DNA from 3 places in the Lentzea sp. NPDC058436 genome. Region 1 is predicted to be linked to each of the others. Evidence: riboswitches for the same ligand, from Rfam matches in the RefSeq annotation. Region 1 holds a riboswitch; each other region holds the start of a gene.

Region 1 (6,261 bases):
TCGACAGGATCACGCCGCCGCGGGGGCCGCCGAGGGTCTTGTGGGTCGTGGTCGTCGTGACGTGCGCGTGCGGCACGGGCGACGGGTGCAGGCCCGCGGCCACCAGGCCGGCGAAGTGCGCCATGTCGACCATCAGGTAGGCCTCGACCGAGTCCGCGATGCGGCGGAACTCCGCGAAGTCCAGCTGGCGCGGGTAGGCGGACCAGCCCGCGACGATCAGCTTCGGGCGGTGCTCGGTGGCCAGGCGCTCGACCTCGGCCATGTCGACGCGGCCGTCCGAGTCCGCGACGTGGTACGGGACGACGTTGTAGAGCTTGCCCGAGAAGTTGATGCGCATGCCGTGCGTCAGGTGGCCGCCGTGCGCGAGGTCCAGGCCCAGGATCGTGTCGCCGGGCTGGAGGAGCGCGAACATGGCGGCGGCGTTGGCCTGCGCGCCGGAGTGGGGCTGGACGTTCGCGAAGCCGGCGCCGAAGAGCGACTTGATGCGCTCGATGGCGAGGCGCTCTACGACGTCCACGTGCTCGCAGCCGCCGTAGTAGCGGCGGCCGGGGTAGCCCTCGGCGTACTTGTTGGTCAGCACCGAGCCCTGGGCCTGGAGCACCGAGACGGGCGTGAAGTTCTCCGAGGCGATCATCTCGAGAGTGCCCTGCTGGCGTGCCAGCTCGGCCGCAACGGCCTCGGCCACCTCGGGGTCGTACTCCGCGAGGGAAGCGTTGAACTGGTCGGACATCTGGAAGATCTCCCTACTTGGCGCGCTTGTAGAACGGAAGTGCGACGACCTCGACCGGCTGCTTCTTGCCGCGGACGTCGACCAGCAACTGGGTGCCCGGCTCGGCACTGGCACGGGTCACGTAGGCCATGGCGACGGAGTAGCCGAGGGTCGGGGACAGCGCGCCCGACGTCACCTCGCCCACGACCTCGTCGCCGTTGAGCACCGCGTAGCCGTGGCGCGGGGCGCGGCGCTCGGGGGTCTTCAGGCCGACCAGGACCGAGTCCACACCGGACTCGGCGACCTTGGTCAGGGCGTCGCGGCCCACGAAGTCGCCAGGCTTGTCGAGCTTCACGACGCGGCCCAGGTTCGCGTTGTACGGCGAGAGCGACGTCGTCAGCTCGTTGCCGTACAAGGGCATTCCGGCTTCGAGACGCAACGTGTCGCGGCAGCCGAGACCGCACGGCTTGAGCTCGTGCGCCTCGCCCGCGGACAGCAGCGCGGCCCACACGGCGGGTGCGTCGGCGGGTGCCACGAAGAGCTCGAAGCCCTCCTCGCCGGTGTAGCCGGTGCGGGCGAGCAGCGCTTCGACGCCGGCCACCGTGGACGGGTAGGAGGCGTAGTACTTGACCGTCGACAGGTCGGTGGAGGTCAGCCCCGAAAGGATCTCGACCGACTTCGGACCCTGGATCGCGATCAACGCGTAGTCGGTCGACCTGTCGGTGACGACGGTGTCGAAGCCGGCGGCACGCTCGACGAGGGCTTCGGCCACCACTGAAGCGTTGGAGGCGTTCGCGACGACCATGAACTCCTCGTCGCCGAGGCGGTACACGATCAGGTCGTCGATCACGCCGCCGTCGGCCTGGGTGATCATCGTGTAGCGCGCCTTGCCGACGGCCAGCGCCGAGATGTGGCCCACCAACGCGTAGTCGAGGGCCTCGCCCGCGGCCGGGCCGGTCAGCACGATCTCACCCATGTGCGTGAGGTCGAACAGGCCCGCGGTCGTGCGCACCGCGTGGTGCTCCGCAAGTTCGGACGAGTAGCGCAGCGGCATCCGCCAGCCCGCGAAGTCGGTGAACATCGCGCCGAGCTGCTCGTGCTCGGCGTTCAGAGGCGTGAGGCGGGACATCAGAACGCTCCTCCAGGGTGCGCCGAAGAGCCGGACGCGGCCGGCTGAGGCATCAGAAGAATGACACGGTCCATCGGAGACTCCTCACTAGAGCGAGCCTCCCCCTCTGTCATGAGCCTGAGAGCTTCACCACCGAAGTGGCTTGCACCGTGGGCGAGGCTGCCGAGCAGCCTGCTTTCCAGAGTTGCCTTCGTCGCGCGGTACTTGTACCTGAGAGATTCCGGGGAGGAGTTGCTCCTTCGGCGCTCCCACCGAAGGGAGCTCTCCCGCGCGACATCAACGGCCGTGTTCAGTTGGTAGCCCCAGACGCTAGCAGGCCAAACGTCACAGTGGCACGCCCTGCGCGGTCTTCTCCACCACCTTGCGCTCCGCCCAGAACGACAGGAACGGCACGGTGCCGGCGAGCAGCACCAGGGCGGTGCCCTTGATCGACCAGCGCAGCTTCAGCGCCAGGTCGACGGAAATCACCAGGTAGATGGCGTAGAGGAAGCCGTGGACCGGGCCGACGACCTTCATCGCGCCGTCCATGTCCGCGGCGTACTTGAGCACCATGGCCACGACCAGGAGCAGCAGGAAGACTCCGACCACGTAAGCCATGACCCTGAACCGGGTCAACGCACCCTTCATCTGCCCGCCTTCGCTCAACGACCGTCCCGCGCGTTGAGGTCCGCGAGCATGCGGTTGTAGGCCGCGAGCTCCGCGTCCTCGTCATCGTCGAAGTGCTCGACAGGCGCGGGTTTGACGGCGACAACCGTACTTACCGGCTTCGGAGCAGGCGCAACCGGCTCAGGTGAGAGAGCCGCGTCACGACGCTCACGGGCGAGACGGCGGAACCGCCACACCATGAAGAGCGGGAAGAGGCCGAAGAGCGGCCACTGGAGCACGTACCCGAGGTTCTGGAACGTGCCGCTGGCGGACTCGAAGCGCTGCCACTGCCAGTACGCGAGCCCGCAACAGACGATCAGCGCCGCCAGACAGGCGAACGCGATCAGCACACGCTGGGGAGTAAGGAGGCCGCGCACGACCTCCACACTACTTGGGTGAGGCCTCCGCGAAGAGGAGGCCACCCGTGAGGGGAACTGCAGGGCTCTCGCCTCCGAGAGCCCGTCGACCACTTACGCCACGCCGTCCCGGCGCTGCCTCTGCAGACGTGCGACGCACCAGGCCGCGGCGGAGCCACGACGAAGGTGCTGGAGAACCGTCATCGGTCCCAGGCGCCTCCCGAGATCGGCAGGAGACAGGCCGGCCGCGCGGTAGTCGAGCGCGCGCTGGTCCAACGGGCTGATGCCCGCGTCCCACCACTGCTCGGCCTCGGCGACGTCGCCCACCAGCTGCCAGTAGCTCGCCGCGGCGGCGAGCAGTGCCTCGGGTGCCTCCGGCGCCCGTTTGCGCATCGCGGCCACGTAGGCCGGATCCGCCGAGTCGACCTTGACCAAGCCACGCGACCCACTCCTGCCGCCCCGCTGGACGGGGATGCCAGGCGCCGAGGGGGGAGCCTCCGCGAGCCACGCGTTCTTGATCCGGTTCACCTCCTGCATCTCTGCGTCATCAGACCGTTCAGCCGCCCACTGCTGCAACAGCTCGTGGACCCCGGAGTCCTCGACCATCAATGCCTCCTCGTCGGTCGGGGATCGGCCATTGCAGCGGAAGGTATTCGGTAGGTCTGACAATCGCCAGACCCTGAATCCCCAGAACACCCGTTACCAGTGCGTGATTGGCCTCATTCCACCCGTCCGGCTCAACGCGAACGGCCGAAGATCACCCTCCGTCACTAGGCGAGAGGGGTGGCCGTCCCGAAGAGGCTCCGGACGAAGGTGATGATCGACTCCGCGCCGTCCCGCAGGAAGCCGAGAGCCGTCTGGACCGCCGAGGCGGACTCTTCTGGCCGGGTGATCAGGAGGAACAGCACCAGCGCGACGCCCGCCAGCACTAGCACCTTCTTGAGGTTCACAGGTACCTCTCCGTCCGTGTGGTTCACCGGTCAGGCGGCGGACCGCCCGTGTCACCCGTCATGGTCCCTCATTCACCCTTGCGATGAACAACGACCACGCCCAACTCGCCCTAAGATCCACCAGCGACGCACGCCTGCAGGACGGCCAACGTCACCCGAATGGCGGCTAAAGAGGGGCGTCAACAGCGCCGATGTCCTGGGCACGAGGTGAACACGAGGACCCTCGCATCCCACAGCTTGGAAGAGAGACTGTTGCACCGGGCCTCACCCGGATGCCGAACGTGTCCCATCACGCACCGTCACGCCGTTGTGGCGCAATAAATGCGCTCCCGGGCATTATCCAATTACTCCAGACCGTCGTAGTTCCATAATTCGGGCATCCGCCACACCCATGTCGGCAAGCACTTCCGCGGTGTTCGTCCCCGTCGGAACCGGCGACGTCGGAACGGCGGCGGGAGTGCGGTCGAACCGGGGCGCCGGCGCCGGGTGCAGTGCCCCCGCCACGTCCACGAAGGTGTCGCGGCTCGCGTTGTACGGGTGACGCGCCGCCTCGTCCGGGGTCAGCACCGGTGCCAGGCACGCGTCCGTGTCCCGCGCGAGGTCGGCCCACTCGTCCCTGGACCGCGTCTTCACCGCCGCCGCGATGCGCTCGCGCAGCTCGGGCCAGTTCGCCGGGTCGTTGCGCGAGGGTGCTTCCTCCAGGCCCAGCACGCGCACCAGGTCGGCGTAGAACTTCTCCTCCAGCGCGCCCACCGCCACGTACTGCCCGTCCGCGGCCTCGTAGACGTCGTAGAACGGCACTCCACCGTCGAGCATGTTCTCGCCGCGGCCACCCGACCACATGCCCGCCGAGCGCATCCCGTGCAGGAACGTCGTCAGCAACGCAGCCCCGTCGACCATCGCGGCGTCGACCACCTGGCCGCGCCCGGAGCGTTCCCTCTCGTACAGCGCGGCGAGCACGCCGAGGGCCAGCAGCAGCCCTCCCCCGCCGAAGTCGCCGAGCAGGTTGATCGGGAACGACGGCGGCCCGCCGGCCCGGCCCAGTGGCTCCAGAGCGCCCGCGACGGCGATGTAGTTGATGTCGTGCCCGGCGCGGTCGGACAGGGGCCCGTCCTGGCCCCAGCCGGTCATGCGTCCATATATGAGGCGCGGGTTGCGGGCGAGGCACTGCGCGGGCCCGATGCCCAGGCGTTCGGTCACACCCGGCCGGAAGCCCTCGACCAGCACGTCCGAGCGCTCGACGAGCCCCAGCACCAGCTCGGCGCCCTCCGGCCTGCGGGTGTCGATCGCGATCGAGCGCCGGTTGCGGCCGAGGAAGTCGCCGGGGACGGTCGAGCGGCTTCCCGGCTTGTGCACCTGGACCACGTCCGCGCCGAGGTCGGCGAGCACCATGCACGCGAACGGCGCGGGCGCGAGGCCCGCGAGCTCGACGACTCGAAGTCCTGCCAGCGGCCCGCTCACAGGGACCTCGCGATGATTTCCTTCATGATCTCGTTCGTGCCGCCGTAGATCCGCTGGACGCGGGCGTCGGACCAGGCACGTGCGATCGGGTACTCGTTCATGTAGCCGTAGCCGCCGAAGAGCTGCACGCACTCGTCGACGACCTTGCTCAGCCGGTCGCTCGCCCACCACTTCGCCATCGCGGCGGTCGGCACGTCCAGTTCGCCTCGCAGGTGCTTCTCGACGCACTCGTCGATGAACGCCCTGGTCACGGCCGCCTCGGTGGCGCACTCGGCGAGCTTGAACCGGGTGTTCTGGAACTTGATCAGCTCCTTGCCGAACGCCGTGCGCTCCTTCACGTACTTCAGCGTGAGGTCGACGGCGGCCTCGATGCCCGCGATGCAGCAGACACCGATGATCAGGCGCTCCTGCGGAAGCTGCTGCATGAGCTGGACGAACCCGAGGCCCTCCTGCCCGCCGAGGAGGTTCGCGGCGGGCACGCGGACGTCGTCGAAGAACAGCTCGGCGGTGTCCTGGCCCTTCATGCCGACCTTGTCGAGCACGCGGCCGCGCCGGATGTCGTTCTCCACGACGAGCAGCGAGATGCCGGTGGCGCCCTGCGCGGGGTCGGTCTTGGCCACGACGATCACCAGGTCGGCGTGCACGCCGTTCGTGATGAACGTCTTCGAGCCGTTGATGACGTACTCGTCGCCGTCCTTGAGGGCCTTCGTGCGGATGCCCTGGAGGTCGGAGCCCGCGCCGGGTTCGGTCATGGCGATCGCGCCGACGTACTCGCCGGACGCGAGCTTGGGCAGCCAGCGCCGCTTCTGCTCTTCGGTGCCGTAGGAGTTGAGGTAGTGGGCGACGATGCCGCTGTGGACACTGTTGCCCCACGCGCTGTCGCCGGCCCGTGCCTGCTCCTCCAGCAACACGGCCTCGTGCGCGAACGTGCCGCCACCGCCGCCGTACTCCTCGGGGATGGAGAGGCACAGCAGGCCGAGCTCACCGGCCTTGCGCCACAGCTCGCGGTCG
Region 2 (6,261 bases), on a different contig from region 1:
AGCGAGAAGATGCTGTCCCAGACGCTGCAGGCGCTCGAACGCGACGGCCTCGTGCACCGCGACGCGCAGCCCACGAACCCGCCGCGGGTCGACTACAGCCTCACGCCGCTCGGCCGCGAGACGGCGGAGCGGTTGCTGTCGTTGATCCACCTGCTGGAGGCGCGGATGCCCGACGTGCTGGACGCGCAGAAGGCGTACGACGCGCGTTGAAGGGCTGTGGGCTCTGCTGGACCGAGGCCGAACTGGCGCTGCTCGACGGTGATCCGGCGCTCGTGCCGGACAAGGTCGTGTGGCAGTTCGCCTGGGAGGTCGAGGACCACTTCGAGCCCGAGGAGTACGGGCCTGCCTGGCGCCGGCTCGGGTACCGGGTGATCGGTCTGCTGGACGACGATCCCGACTCCCGCCTCACCATGGGACTGACGTGGGCGGGCTGGCAGGACTGGCCGGAGGCGGAACGCACCGCGCTGTACGAGCAGGTCACCGACGTCGTTCTGCGTGCAGCGGCGGACGAAAATCGCCTGCGCGACCTCGGTGAACTGCTCCAGGCGGCCGCGCAGCTCGACCAGAGCCTGACGCCGTGGCTGCGGCTGGCCGACACGCTCCCCGACGAGGTCGTCGAGCACCTCGCCGAGGAGTGGTCGGACGTGAACAGTGCGAACAGCACGTTCGGCACGTGGTTGCGCTGGACCGGTCCCACGCCTCAAGAAGAGGTCGAGGAGTGGCTCAGCACTCGATGACGTTCACGGCGAGCCCGCCGCGTGCCGTCTCCTTGTACTTCACCGACATGTCCTTGCCGGTGTCCCGCATGGTCTTGATGACCTTGTCGAGCGACACGAAGTGCGAGCCGTCACCGCGCAAAGCCATGCGCACGGCCGTGATCGCCTTGATGGACGCGACGGCGTTGCGTTCGATGCACGGGATCTGCACCAGTCCGCCGATCGGGTCGCACGTGAGGCCGAGGTTGTGCTCCATGGCGATCTCGGCGGCGTTCTCGACCTGTTCGGGGGTGCCGCCGAGCACCTCGGCGAGTCCGCCGGCGGCCATCGAGCAGGCAGAGCCGACCTCGCCCTGGCAGCCGACCTCGGCGCCGGAGATCGACGCGTTCTCCTTGAACAGCACGCCGATCGCGCCCGCGGTCAGCAGGAACCGGACGACGCCGTCGTCGGACGCTCCCGGCACGAACTTCGTGTAGTAGTGCAGGACCGCGGGGACAATGCCGGCCGCGCCGTTGGTCGGTGCGGTGACGACGCGGCCGCCTGCCGCGTTCTCCTCGTTGACGGCCAGCGCGAAGAGCGTCACCCAGTCCATGACCCGCAGCGGGTCGGTGACGAAGTGCTCGCCCTCCAGGCGTTTGCGCATCTCGGCGGCACGGCGGCGGACCTTGAGGCCGCCGGGCAGGACGCCGTGCTCGGTGCAGCCGCGTTCGACGCACTCCTGCATGACGTGCCAGATGTGCAGAAGTCCTTCGCGGACCTCGGTTTCCGTGCGCCACGACAGCTCGTTGGCCATCATGATCTCGCTGATCGACAGGCCGGTCTCGCGGCAGCGCGCGAGGAGCTGGTCGCCGGTCAGGAACGGGTGCGGCAACGGCGTCGAGTCGGGCTTGATCCGGTCGGTGCCGCTGGCGTTCTCGTCGACGACGAAACCGCCGCCGATCGAGTAGTAGACGGCGTGCTCGACCGACTTGCCGTCCGCGAACGCCTCGAAGCTCATCCCGTTGGGGTGCAACGGGAGTGACTTGCGGCGGTGCATGACGAGGTCGCGGTCGTGCACGAAGCCGATCTCGTGCGTGCCGCCGAGCTTCAGCCGTCCGCTGGAGATGATCTCCTCGACGCGACCGGCCGCGACGGCGGGATCGACCTCCTCCGGGAGGTTGCCTTCGAGGCCCAGGAACACGGCCTTGGGGCTGCCGTGGCCGTGCCCGGTCGCGCCGAGCGAGCCGAACAGCTCGACGTGCACGCGGTCCACTGTGGACGTTCGGTCGCCGAGCTTGTCGACGAACATGGCCGCCGCGCGCATCGGGCCGACCGTGTGGGAGCTGGACGGTCCGATGCCGACGGAGAACAGGTCGAAAACGCTGATCGCCACTGATCAGTCCTTCGTGGTGGTGGAGCGGTCAGTCAGGCGCATGTCAGTCGGTCTTGGTGAGCTCGGCGTACTTCGCCGCGGTCAGCAGGTTCTCGGCCGACTCGACGCGGACCTTGAACAGCCAGCCGGCGCCGTACGGGTCGGTGTTCACGACCGCCGGGTCGTCCACGACGGCGTTGTTGACCTCGATGACCTCACCGGTGACGGGCGAGAAGAGGTCGCTGACGGACTTGGTCGACTCGAGCTCGCCGCACACGGCGTTGGTGACGACCTTGGTGCCGACCTCAGGCAGCTGCACGTACACGATGTCGCCCAGCGCGTCGGCAGCGTACTCGGTGATTCCGCAGGTCAGCGGGTCCTGGGTGCCCGGCGTCCAGTCGACCCACTCGTGCTCGACGGTGTAGAGCAGGTTCTCGGGGAACTCCACGGCGCGACTCCTCTGGCTGTGACGGGTCAGGACAACTAGCGCCCCCTCCGCCGTGCAGAGTTGCCTACCCCGAGCGGTCTTGCTGCCTGAGAGTGTGCGGGAGCTTGCCCCTTCGGCGCCCCGACCAGTTCGTCGAGGTCTCTCCCACTCGGGTTCTGACGCTTTCGCGCCGCGGCCGGTGTTCAGTTCTCGGCGCGCACGCTATGTGCGGTCCCCGCCGGGTGTCAACGCCGGACGGGCGCGTGGAACGCGAACCACGTTCAGGTCGCTCTGTCCCAAGTGAACAATCCAGCTGGTACCGGATAGTGCTATCTGCACAGTGACATGACCTTGCGACTGGCTCACATTGTGAGATGTCGGCCACCGAACGGAGGAGTCATCGTGCGGATCGCAGTCCCCCGCGAGATCAAGAACCACGAGTACCGCGTCGCTCTCACCCCTGCCGGTGCGCACGAGCTGACGAGCCGCGGGCACGACGTGTTCGTCGAGCAGGGTGCCGGTCTGGGCTCCGCGATCACCGACGAGGAGTACCTCGCCGCCGGTGCCAAGATCCTCGCGACCGCCGACGACGTGTGGGCGGAGGGTGACCTGGTTCTCAAGGTCAAGGAGCCCATCGCCGAGGAGTACCCGCGTCTGCGGGCCGGCCAGACCCTCTTCACGTACCTGCACCTCGCCGCCGACAAGCCGCTGACCGAGGCGCTGCTCGCGTCCGGCACCACGGCCATCGCCTACGAGACCGTGCAGCTGCCGAACCGCGCGCTGCCGCTGCTCGCCCCGATGTCCGAGGTCGCGGGCAGGCTCGCCCCGCAGGTCGGCGCGTTCAGCCTGATGAAGCCCTCCGGCGGCCGCGGCGTGCTGCCCGGTGGCGTCCCCGGTGTCGCCCCGGCCCGCGTGGTCGTGATCGGCGGCGGCGTGGCGGGGGTCAACGCCGCCACCATCGCCGTGGGCATGGGCGCGGACGTGCAGATCCTCGACACCAACGTCGACCGCCTGCGCCAGATCGACGCCCAGTTCCAGGGCCGCCTCCGCACGCTCGCCTCGAACTCGTTCGCCATCGAGCAGGCCGTCCGCGAGGCCGACCTGGTCATCGGCGCCGTGCTCGTCCCCGGTGCCGCCGCGCCGAAGCTCGTGTCGAACGCGCTGGTCGCGGACATGAAGCCGGGTTCGGTGCTCGTCGACATCGCCATCGACCAGGGCGGCTGCTTCGAGGACTCCCGCGCGACCACGCACGCCGAGCCGACCTACGAGGTCCACAACTCGGTGTTCTACTGCGTCGCGAACATGCCGGGCGCCGTCCCGCGCACGTCGACCTACGCGCTGACCAACGTGACGCTGCCGTACGCGGTCGCGCTGGCCGACAAGGGCTGGACGCAGGCGCTGAAGGACGACCGTTCGCTGGCCCTGGGCCTGAACGTCCACGCCGGTCAGCTGACCAACGGCCCGGTGGCCGAGGCGACCGGCCTCCCGCACACGCCGCTGGAGAGCGTCGTCTGAAGACCAACTGAATGAATGAGGCCCCCGCACGCGTGAATCGCTGCGGGGGTTTCGCCTACCTGAGGGCGGCGACGCGCGCCTTGATGCCGTCGATCACGCAGTCCAGCCCGAACTCGAACTGGCTCTCCAGCGACCAGATCTCCTGCTCGTCCAGCATCCTGACGTAGTTCGGGTGCTTGTCCCGGTACAGGTCGGCGATCTTGGCCAGGTCCGGCGGCGGGGAGTCCATCCCGCCGCGGGCGATGAAGTTGACCTCGGCGATGACGTACCCGACGGCGAAGCTCGACACCGTCGAGACCGACTTGGCCGCCGCCGCGAGGGGCAGACCCGCCCGCAGCATCGGTTCGAACATCGAGTCCGACATCGCCACCGCCTTGGGGCCGATGCTGTTGAACTCGCCGATGTTCTTGACCCACCACGGGTGCTTGTGCGCGATCTGACGCATCGCGTGCATCATCCCGCGCACCGCGGTCTCCCAGTCGTCGTCCGGCCCCGGCAGGGGGAACTCGCCGTAGACCTCGTCGAGGCACAGCTCGATCAGCGCGTCCTTCGTCGGCACGTGCCAGTACAGCGACATGGGGGCCGCGCCGAGCTCCGCGGCGAGCCTGCGCATGGACAGCTTCTGCAGACCGTGTTCGTCCAGCATCTCCATCGCCTTGCGGACGATCACCTCACGGCTCAGGCCGAGGGGCTGGCCGCCGCCGGGCCTGGGTTTGCTGAACCACACGCTCTCCACGTCGACGATCCTATGCACGCCGGAGCAACACGCTGGCCACAACACCTCCCAGGAACACCGCGATCGCGCCGATCACGAGGCTGACGGTCATGCCGTTCGAGAACGCCTCGCGCACCACCGCGACGTCCGCGCCGCTGTGCAGGGCCTCGGACAGCGAACGCCCCGGCACGCCGTCCGGCAGCGAGGCCGCGAACCGCGCCGACAGCAGCGCGCCCAGGACGGCGATGCCGAACGAGGACCCCAGCTCCGACAGCGTCCCCGACAGCCCGGACGCGACGCCGGCCCGTTCCGGCGGGATCGACCCCATCAGCGCGTTGACCGCGACCGGTTGCGACACACCGACTCCGACGCCGATGAGGACCAGCCCCGCCAGCGTCGGCGGGTAGGTGGTGCCGATCGACAGCAACGCCACGCCGCTCGCGACGATCGTCATGCCGAGCAGCATCGCCCTGCCGGCGCCGAGCCTGATCACGAGCTGTCCCAACGTGTTGCTGGTGATCAGCAGCGCGATCGCCATCGGCGCCACGCGCACGCCGGCCTCCAGCGGGCTGTAGCCGAGCACGCCCTGGAGGTGTTGCGTCAGCAGGAAGAGCGAGCCCGCCATGCCGAACGCCGCCAGCACGCCCGAGGCCACGGCACCGGTGAACCGGCGGTTGTGGAAGAACGTCAGGTCGAGCATCGGGTCGGCGGTGTGCCGTTCCCACAACGCGAATCCGGTCATGGTGACCAGGCCGATCGCGACCGGCACGCCGAACTCGACCGAGCCGAACCCGTGCTCCGGCACCTCGATCACCGCGTACACGATCGACACCATGCCGATGATCGACAGGATCGAGCCGATCACGTCCGGCCTGCGCACGGCCGGGTCCTTGGACTCCGGCACCAGGAACGCGACGGCAGCGAGCGCGAGGACCGCCACCGGCACGTTGATCAGGAACACCGAGCCCCACCAGAAGTGCTTGATGAGCGCGCCGCCGATCACCGGTCCCGCCGCGAAGCCGAGGCTCGTGACGGCGGCCCAGATGCCGATGGCCTTGGGGCGTTCCTTGTCGTCGAACAACTGCGTCAGCACGGCGAGCGTGCCCGGCATCAGCACCGCGGCGCCGATGCCCATGAAGCCGCGGGCCGCGATCAGCGCCTCGGACGTGCTCGCCCAGGCCGCGACCGCGCTGCCCGTGCCGAACAGGACCAGGCCCGTCAGCAGCGCGCGCTTGCGGCCGAACCTGTCGCTGAGCGACCCGGTCGTGAGCAGCAGGCCCGCCAGTGCCAGCGAGTAGGCGTTGATCATCCACTGGATGTCGGCGGTGCTCGCGCCCAGACTCGTCGAGATGGACGGAATCGCCACGTTGAGGACGGTGTTGTCCAGCACCACCACCATCACGGACAGGCACAGCACGCCGAGAACGGCCCAGCGCTGCGGGTGCGGGCGCACCCCGACCTCTTCGGTCGTCGAAGTCATCTCCGGTCCCCCTTACAGTGTACGAGGACCTTACAGCGTACGAGAACGCCGGGCGCA
Region 3 (6,261 bases), on a different contig from region 1:
CGTGGGCGGACGACGGGATCAGGCAGACGTCGCGGGCGGCGTTGCCGTTGGCGCGGTGGTACGCGCGGATGGCGAGCAGACCGGCGAACTCACCCTGCGAACCGGCGTTGGGCTGCAGCGAGACGGCGTCGTAGCCGGTGACCTCGGCGAGCCAGGCCTCCAGGTCCGACACGATCTTCAGCATGCCGCGCGCGTCCTCGACGGGCGCGAACGGGTGCAGGCCCGAGAACTCCGGCCACGTGATGGACTCCATCTCCGCGGTGGCGTTCAGCTTCATCGTGCAGGAGCCGAGCGGGATCATGCTGCGGTCCAGGGCGACGTCCTTGTCGGACAACGCGCGCAGGTAGCGCAGCAGGGCCGTCTCGGAGCGGTGCGCGTGGAAGACCGGGTGGGTCAGGTAGTCCGAGGTGCGGCGCAGGTCGGCCGGGATGCCGTCGGCGGTGTCGGCGTCGATGGCGTCCACGTCGGCCTTGGTGACGCCGAACGCCTCCCACACGGCGATGATGTGCGCGCGCGTGGTCTTCTCGTCGCACGCGATGGCGACGACGTCGGCGTCGACGAGACGCAGGTTGATGCCGGCCGCGCGGGCCTTCTCGACGACGGCGGCGGCCTCACCGGGAACGCGGACCTCGACGGTGTCGAAGAACTCGCCGTGCACGACGTCCAGACCGGCCTCGCACAGGCCCGTGGCGAGCACGGTGGCCAGGCGGTGCACGCGGGTCGCGATGGCGCGCAGGCCCTCGGGGCCGTGGTAGACGGCGTACATGGACGCGATCACGGCCAGCAGCACCTGAGCGGTGCAGATGTTGGACGTGGCCTTCTCGCGGCGGATGTGCTGCTCGCGCGTCTGCAACGCGAGGCGGTAGGCCAGCGAGCCGTCCGCGTCGACGGAGACACCGACGAGACGGCCGGGCAGCTGACGCTCCAGACCGGACCGGACGGCCATGTACCCGGCGTGCGGGCCGCCGAAGCCGATCGGCACGCCGAAGCGCTGCGTGGTGCCGACGACGACGTCCGCGCCGATCTCACCCGGAGCGCGCAGCAGGGTCAGCGCGAGAAGGTCGGCGACGACCACGGCCTGCGCGCCCGCGGCGTGGATCTCCTCGATCAGACCGGCCTGGTCGCGCACCACACCGGACGCGCCGGGGTAGGACAGCAGCACGCCGTAGAAGTCGCCACCGAGGCCCAGGCCCTCGATGCCCTGCGACAGGTCGGCGACGACGATCTCGATGCCGAGCGGCTCGGCGCGCGTCTCGATCACGGCCAGCGTCTGCGGCAGCGTGTCGGCGTCGACGACGAACTTGTTCGACTTGGACTTGCCGGCGCGGCGCACGAGCGTCATCGCCTCGGCGGCGGCGGTCGACTCGTCCAGCATGGACGCGTTCGCGGTCGGCAGGCCCGTCAGGTCGCCCACCATCGTCTGGAAGTTCAGCAGCGCTTCGAGGCGGCCCTGCGAGATCTCCGGCTGGTACGGCGTGTAGGCCGTGTACCAGGCGGGGCTTTCGAGCACGTTGCGCAGGATCACGCCCGGCGTCACGGTGTCGTAGTAGCCGAGGCCGATCATCTGCGTCATCGGGCGGTTCTGCGACGCGAGCTCACGCAGCTCCGCGAGCGCCTCGGTCTCGGTGGCCGGCGCGGGCAGGTCCAGCACGAGGTCGCGTTCGTGGATGGACGACGGAACCGCGTGCTGCGCCAGTTCCTCCAGCGATCCGACGCCGATGACGTCGAGGATGCGCGCGAGTTCGGCGGGGCGCGGACCGACGTGGCGGTCGGCGAACGGGGTGCCGTGCTCGAGAGCGGCGAGCGGAATGCGGTCCTGCGTCATCTAACGCCTCCGGGGGTGGCTGCGGGCACACTGGTCCTGTGCCCTCCCCGCTCTGTCCGTACCCCGGCTGGGGCGCCTGAGAGGTTCACCCGTTGCGAGAACGGGCTTTCACCGTCGGCGGGATTCCCTTGCGGGAGTCCACTTTCCAGAGGCGTCTCGCTCTGGCGGTCCTGGATGCCTGAGAGGTTCCCGGGGAGGGACTTGCTCCTTCGGCGCCGGGCTCGTGACCCGGTCTCTCCCGCCTGAGTTCAGCGACTACCCGAGAAGAATACCCGCAGGCAGCCCGGGTAGTCGCTAGGGACGCGACCTACGTCTCAGTGGCGAGACCGGCGAGCGCTCCCGCGACGGGGTCCGCCGGGTCGTCGCGCACCGCCGCGAGCAGGTGCCGGGTGCTCACGATGGCGTCACCGCGCCGGGCCGCGACGAGCTTCGCGCGTTCCACCGCGCGGTCGACCGAACCGCCTTCCGGCAACGCCGCCGGGTCCACTCCGGCCTCGCGCAACGCCGCCGCGCCGTCCGACTCGAACTCCGGCTTGAGCCTGCGGCCCGCGACCTTCAGGTGGTGGTCGACCGTCAGCACCGCCTCCACGAGGTCGCGGGACGAGAAGTCGCGCTTCGCGGCCACGGCGAGGAGCTGGGCCTCGGCGCGCACGACGGTCAGCAGCGGGCCGCCCAGTCCCTGACCCTTCGCGACCAGGCGCATCAGCCAGCGCACGTACCCGCCGCCGGCGTCCCCTTCGAGCGCGCCCGCCTTGCGCAGCAACCGGACGGCCCTCGCCTCCTCGACCTCGGCGTGGGGTCGCGCGGCATCGGCTCGTACGGCGGCGGCCGTCGCCTCGACGTCCACTCCGCGCAGCAGGAACAGGTCGGCGGCACGTCCGGAACGCTGCTTCAGCAACGCGAGCGAGAGGTGGGTCGTGGTCAGCACGCCGTCGCCGGCCTGGGCGAACGCCGCGAGCAGGCACTCGTGCAGCGCACGGCTGACGGGCGGCACGGTCTCCAGGGCGAGGCGGTCGCAGGAGACGTTCAGCAACGCCGTGACGTCCGGATGAGCCTCGGGAACGACACCGCCGTCGTCGTCGGCCCAGGTCTCGGTCCCCCGCGCCATCGCCTGGGCCCGCAGCGACTTCACGCCGAGCTTGCGGCCGGGCCCGGTGGTGTCGATCAGCGAGATCAGCAGGTTCTCGGTGCCGACGAAGCCGAACTCCAGCCGCACCGCGCGCTGCGCCGCCGCTTCCAGCACCTTCACGACCTGATAGGAGGGGGTGTGCGTCATGCGGAGAACGCTAGGGGCGCAGCGGTTCCGCTCGCTTCTGCCGACCGGCCATCCCACGGCGCCAGTCGGCCACGGTCGTCGGGCCGGTCAGCCGGTGGCGCGCTCGCGACGGCGGCGGGTCAGCTCGTCCTCGGTCATCGGGGCGATCTCGACGCCGTCCGCTCGTTCGGCCGGGAACTCGTGGATCGTGCCGGAGATCTCGCGCATCGCACCGCTCACCGCGATGCCGAACACGCCCTGACCGCCCTGCAGCAGATCAACGACCTCTTCCGGTGAGGTGCACTCGTAGACGGTGGTGCCGTCGGAGAACAGGGTGATCTTCGCCAGGTCCTGCACGCCGCGTCGGCGCAGGTGGTCGACCGCCACCCTGATGTTCTGCAACGAGACACCGGTGTCCAGCAGCCGCTTCACGACCTTGAGGACCAGGATGTCCTTGAAGGAGTACAGCCTCTGGCTGCCGGAGCCGTGCGCCATCCGCACCGTCGGCGCGACCAGCCCGGTCCGTGCCCAGTAGTCGAGCTGCCGGTACGTGATGCCCGCGACCTGACACGCCGCGGGTCCTCGGTAACCGACGAGCTCGTCCGGCAGCGAGGAGTCCGGGAACAGTTCACCCTGCAGCCCGGATTCGGCCCTCAAGGGCGCTTCCTCGACCACGCCTGCCTCCCCTCGGAACGGCCACGAAACTCATGACCGTCAAGCCGCCGCGTCCGCTTTCACGGCGCGGCGACGTCCACTCGAGTTCGACGGTAGGACCGGTCCGAGGGCAGGTCAACGCGACGCGCGGGGAGTGTCGACCCTCAACCTCAGGTGGAGAGTCACACCGTCACCCGAACTAGCACGTTCAGGTGACGTTTAGTGATCGTTTAGCGGTCAAAACGACCGTAAGTAGTCCGATGGAGGGACGTCCAAACGAACTGCCTCGTGCCCTAACGAGACGCAGTGCGACACACCCGGAAACTCAGGTGTCCGCGCCCCTGAAGTCCTCGGGGGAGACCGAGTCGAGGAACTCGCGGAACTTCTCCACCTCGTCCTCCTGCTCGTCCGGGATGATCAGGCCGGCCTCGGCGAGCACGGCCTCCTCGGCGTGGATCGGCACGCCGACCCGCAACGCCAGCGCCACCGAGTCGGACGGCCGCGCGGACACCCGCACGTCGCCGTCGAACACGAGCTCCGCGAAGAACGTGCCCTCCTGCAGGTCGGTGATCCGCACCTGCTCCAGGTTGCGTCCCAGCGCCCCGATGACGTCCTTCAACAGGTCGTGGGTGAGCGGACGCGCGGGACGCACGCCCTGCTGCTCGAGCGCGATCGCCGTGGCCTCGACGGATCCGATCCAGATCGGCAGGTACCGCTCGCCCTCGGTTTCCCGCAGCAGGAGGATCGGCTGGTTCTGGGGCAGCTCCACCCGGACGCCCACGACGCGCATCTCACTCATCGGGTCTCGCCTCCCTCTGACTCGTTGGGGAGTACCCGGTTCGTCTCCGAGCATCCCCCGGCGTATGCGTTCGACGCTACCCGCCAAGCGGGCCGTGTGCTCAATCGTTGCGGGCAGAACGTGATCAAGATGATTGCCGCAACCCTGCTCTCACCAACAACGTGTGCAACGAGGTGAAGAGGTCAGCCAATTCCCGCACCGTCTCAGGATCTGAGAACGAGTTCAGCACGACGACCTCGTGATCCGCTGCCGCGCGGACCGCGCGCAGGTGTTCGCGCTCGACGCCGAGACCGGTCATCAGCCGGATCGTGCGGAGCGCTGTGATGTCGTCGGTGGTGAACCGGCCACCGGGGCCGGGACGCAGCAGACCGTCGCGCTCCAGCTGGGACAGCTGGTCGGCGCTGGTTCCGGTCTGGGTCAGCAGTTCGATCCGGGAGACCGACGCCGCGTCCTCCGGGACGGCGGCGAGCTGCTCGCGGATCACCTTGAGCGGTAAGTACCTGTCCCGTTGTGCGGACAGCACGAACCGCAACCTCTCGACGTCCGCCACGCTGAACTGGCGGTAGCCGGAGGCGGTGCGTGCCGGGCGGACCAGCCCCTCCGCTTCCAGGAAGCGGATCTTGGAGATGGTGACGTCGGGGAACTCGGGACGAAGCTGTGCGAGCACAGCTCCGATGCTCGAGTCCCCGCGTTGTGGCCGCCCGGCCGTCACGCGTCAGGCTCCCGCGGAGCCAGGACCCGTCAGGAAGACGAGGCGGAACTTGCCGATCTGGACCTCGTCACCGTTCGCGAGGACGGCCTGGTCGACCGGCTCGCGGTTGACGTAGGTGCCGTTGAGGCTGCCCACGTCGATGACGACGAACTCGCCGCTCTCCCGGCGGAACTCGGCGTGCCGGCGCGAGACCGTCACGTCGTCCAGGAAGATGTCGCTGTCGGGGTGGCGCCCGGCGCTCGTCGTGTCTCGGTCCAGCAGGAACCGGGAACCGGCGTTCGGACCGCGCTTGACCACGAGCAGCGCGGAACCGGCGGGAAGGGCGTCAACACCGGCAACGGCCGGCTCCTGTGCGGGCGCCTCGGCGCCGCCTTCCATCTCCTGGAGGAAGTCCGCCCGGAAGACGGAGGTCCGCTCCGGGGACTGCTCCGGCGGAACGCCTGGGCCGTCGTTCGTGCTCACCTGAGCTCTCCTCCTGCTGCTGGATCCGTCACTTCCGGTAAAACCTATCGCGTTGGGGTCACCGCCTTCAGCGCGGCTCCCCTTCCGGCCGAAGATCCGGCGAAAGATCGACGTCACTCCTTCTCCACCAACGCCTTGTACGCGTCCGCGTCCAGCAGGCCTTCCAGCGCCTCGGGGTCGTTCAGCCTGATCTCGACCATCCAGCCCTCGCCGTACGGGTCGGTGTTCACCGAGTCCGGGGCCTGGACCAACGCGTCGTTGATGGCGACGACCTCACCGTCGAGCGGCGAGTAGAGGTCGGAGACGCTCTTGGTCGACTCGACCTCGCCGAACGTGTCACCCGCCGCCACGGTGTGACCGACCTCGGGCAGCTGGACGAAGACGACGTCACCGAGCTGTTCCTGGGCGTAGTCGGTGATGCCGACGCGCACTGTGCTCTCGCCACTGCTGGCGATCCACTCGTGCTCCTCGGTGTAGCGAAGCTCCTCGGGAATCAACTGACTGCGCTCCTCGTGCTGAACCTGTATGGGGTGATCTTTTCACGCGACCGTGCG

Evidence for each region. A riboswitch is a leader RNA that binds a small molecule or an ion and turns the genes downstream of it on or off. The one in region 1 is predicted to bind glycine.
Region 2: linked by a shared signal. The riboswitch ahead of gcvH (glycine cleavage system protein GcvH) and the one ahead of gcvT (glycine cleavage system aminomethyltransferase GcvT) in region 1 are both predicted to bind glycine.
Region 3: linked by a shared signal. The riboswitch ahead of gcvP (aminomethyl-transferring glycine dehydrogenase) and the one ahead of gcvT (glycine cleavage system aminomethyltransferase GcvT) in region 1 are both predicted to bind glycine.

Annotation. Positions count from the first base shown of each region.
Region 1 is NZ_JBHXLF010000015.1:1,086-7,346, forward strand. Features, by position in the region: gene glyA (serine hydroxymethyltransferase) at 1-730, opposite strand, end outside; gene gcvT (glycine cleavage system aminomethyltransferase GcvT) at 744-1,838, opposite strand; glycine riboswitch at 1,935-2,026, opposite strand; glycine riboswitch at 2,027-2,117, opposite strand; gene ACFWN2_RS34370 (DUF3817 domain-containing protein) at 2,163-2,465, opposite strand; gene ACFWN2_RS34375 (hypothetical protein) at 2,480-2,860, opposite strand; gene ACFWN2_RS34380 (transcriptional regulator) at 2,954-3,445, opposite strand; gene ACFWN2_RS34385 (hypothetical protein) at 3,610-3,789, opposite strand; gene ACFWN2_RS34390 (CaiB/BaiF CoA transferase family protein) at 4,126-5,250, opposite strand; gene ACFWN2_RS34395 (acyl-CoA dehydrogenase family protein) at 5,247-6,261, opposite strand, start outside.
Region 2 is NZ_JBHXLF010000013.1:154,480-160,740, reverse strand. Features, by position in the region: gene ACFWN2_RS33510 (winged helix-turn-helix transcriptional regulator) at 1-210, shown strand, start outside; gene ACFWN2_RS33505 (nucleoside-diphosphate sugar epimerase/dehydratase) at 207-737, shown strand; gene ACFWN2_RS33500 (L-serine ammonia-lyase) at 724-2,088, opposite strand; gene gcvH (glycine cleavage system protein GcvH) at 2,132-2,515, opposite strand; glycine riboswitch at 2,580-2,672, opposite strand; gene ald (alanine dehydrogenase) at 2,897-4,009, shown strand; gene ACFWN2_RS33485 (TetR/AcrR family transcriptional regulator) at 4,065-4,745, opposite strand; gene ACFWN2_RS33480 (MFS transporter) at 4,756-6,204, opposite strand.
Region 3 is NZ_JBHXLF010000003.1:905,740-912,000, forward strand. Features, by position in the region: gene gcvP (aminomethyl-transferring glycine dehydrogenase) at 1-1,825, opposite strand, end outside; glycine riboswitch at 1,981-2,076, opposite strand; gene ACFWN2_RS17995 (Clp protease N-terminal domain-containing protein) at 2,133-3,101, opposite strand; gene ACFWN2_RS18000 (MerR family transcriptional regulator) at 3,189-3,755, opposite strand; gene ACFWN2_RS18005 (bifunctional nuclease family protein) at 4,060-4,533, opposite strand; gene ACFWN2_RS18010 (MerR family transcriptional regulator) at 4,658-5,200, opposite strand; gene garA (glycogen accumulation regulator GarA) at 5,249-5,707, opposite strand; gene gcvH (glycine cleavage system protein GcvH) at 5,821-6,204, opposite strand; gene ACFWN2_RS18025 (CDP-alcohol phosphatidyltransferase family protein) at 6,247-6,261, opposite strand, start outside.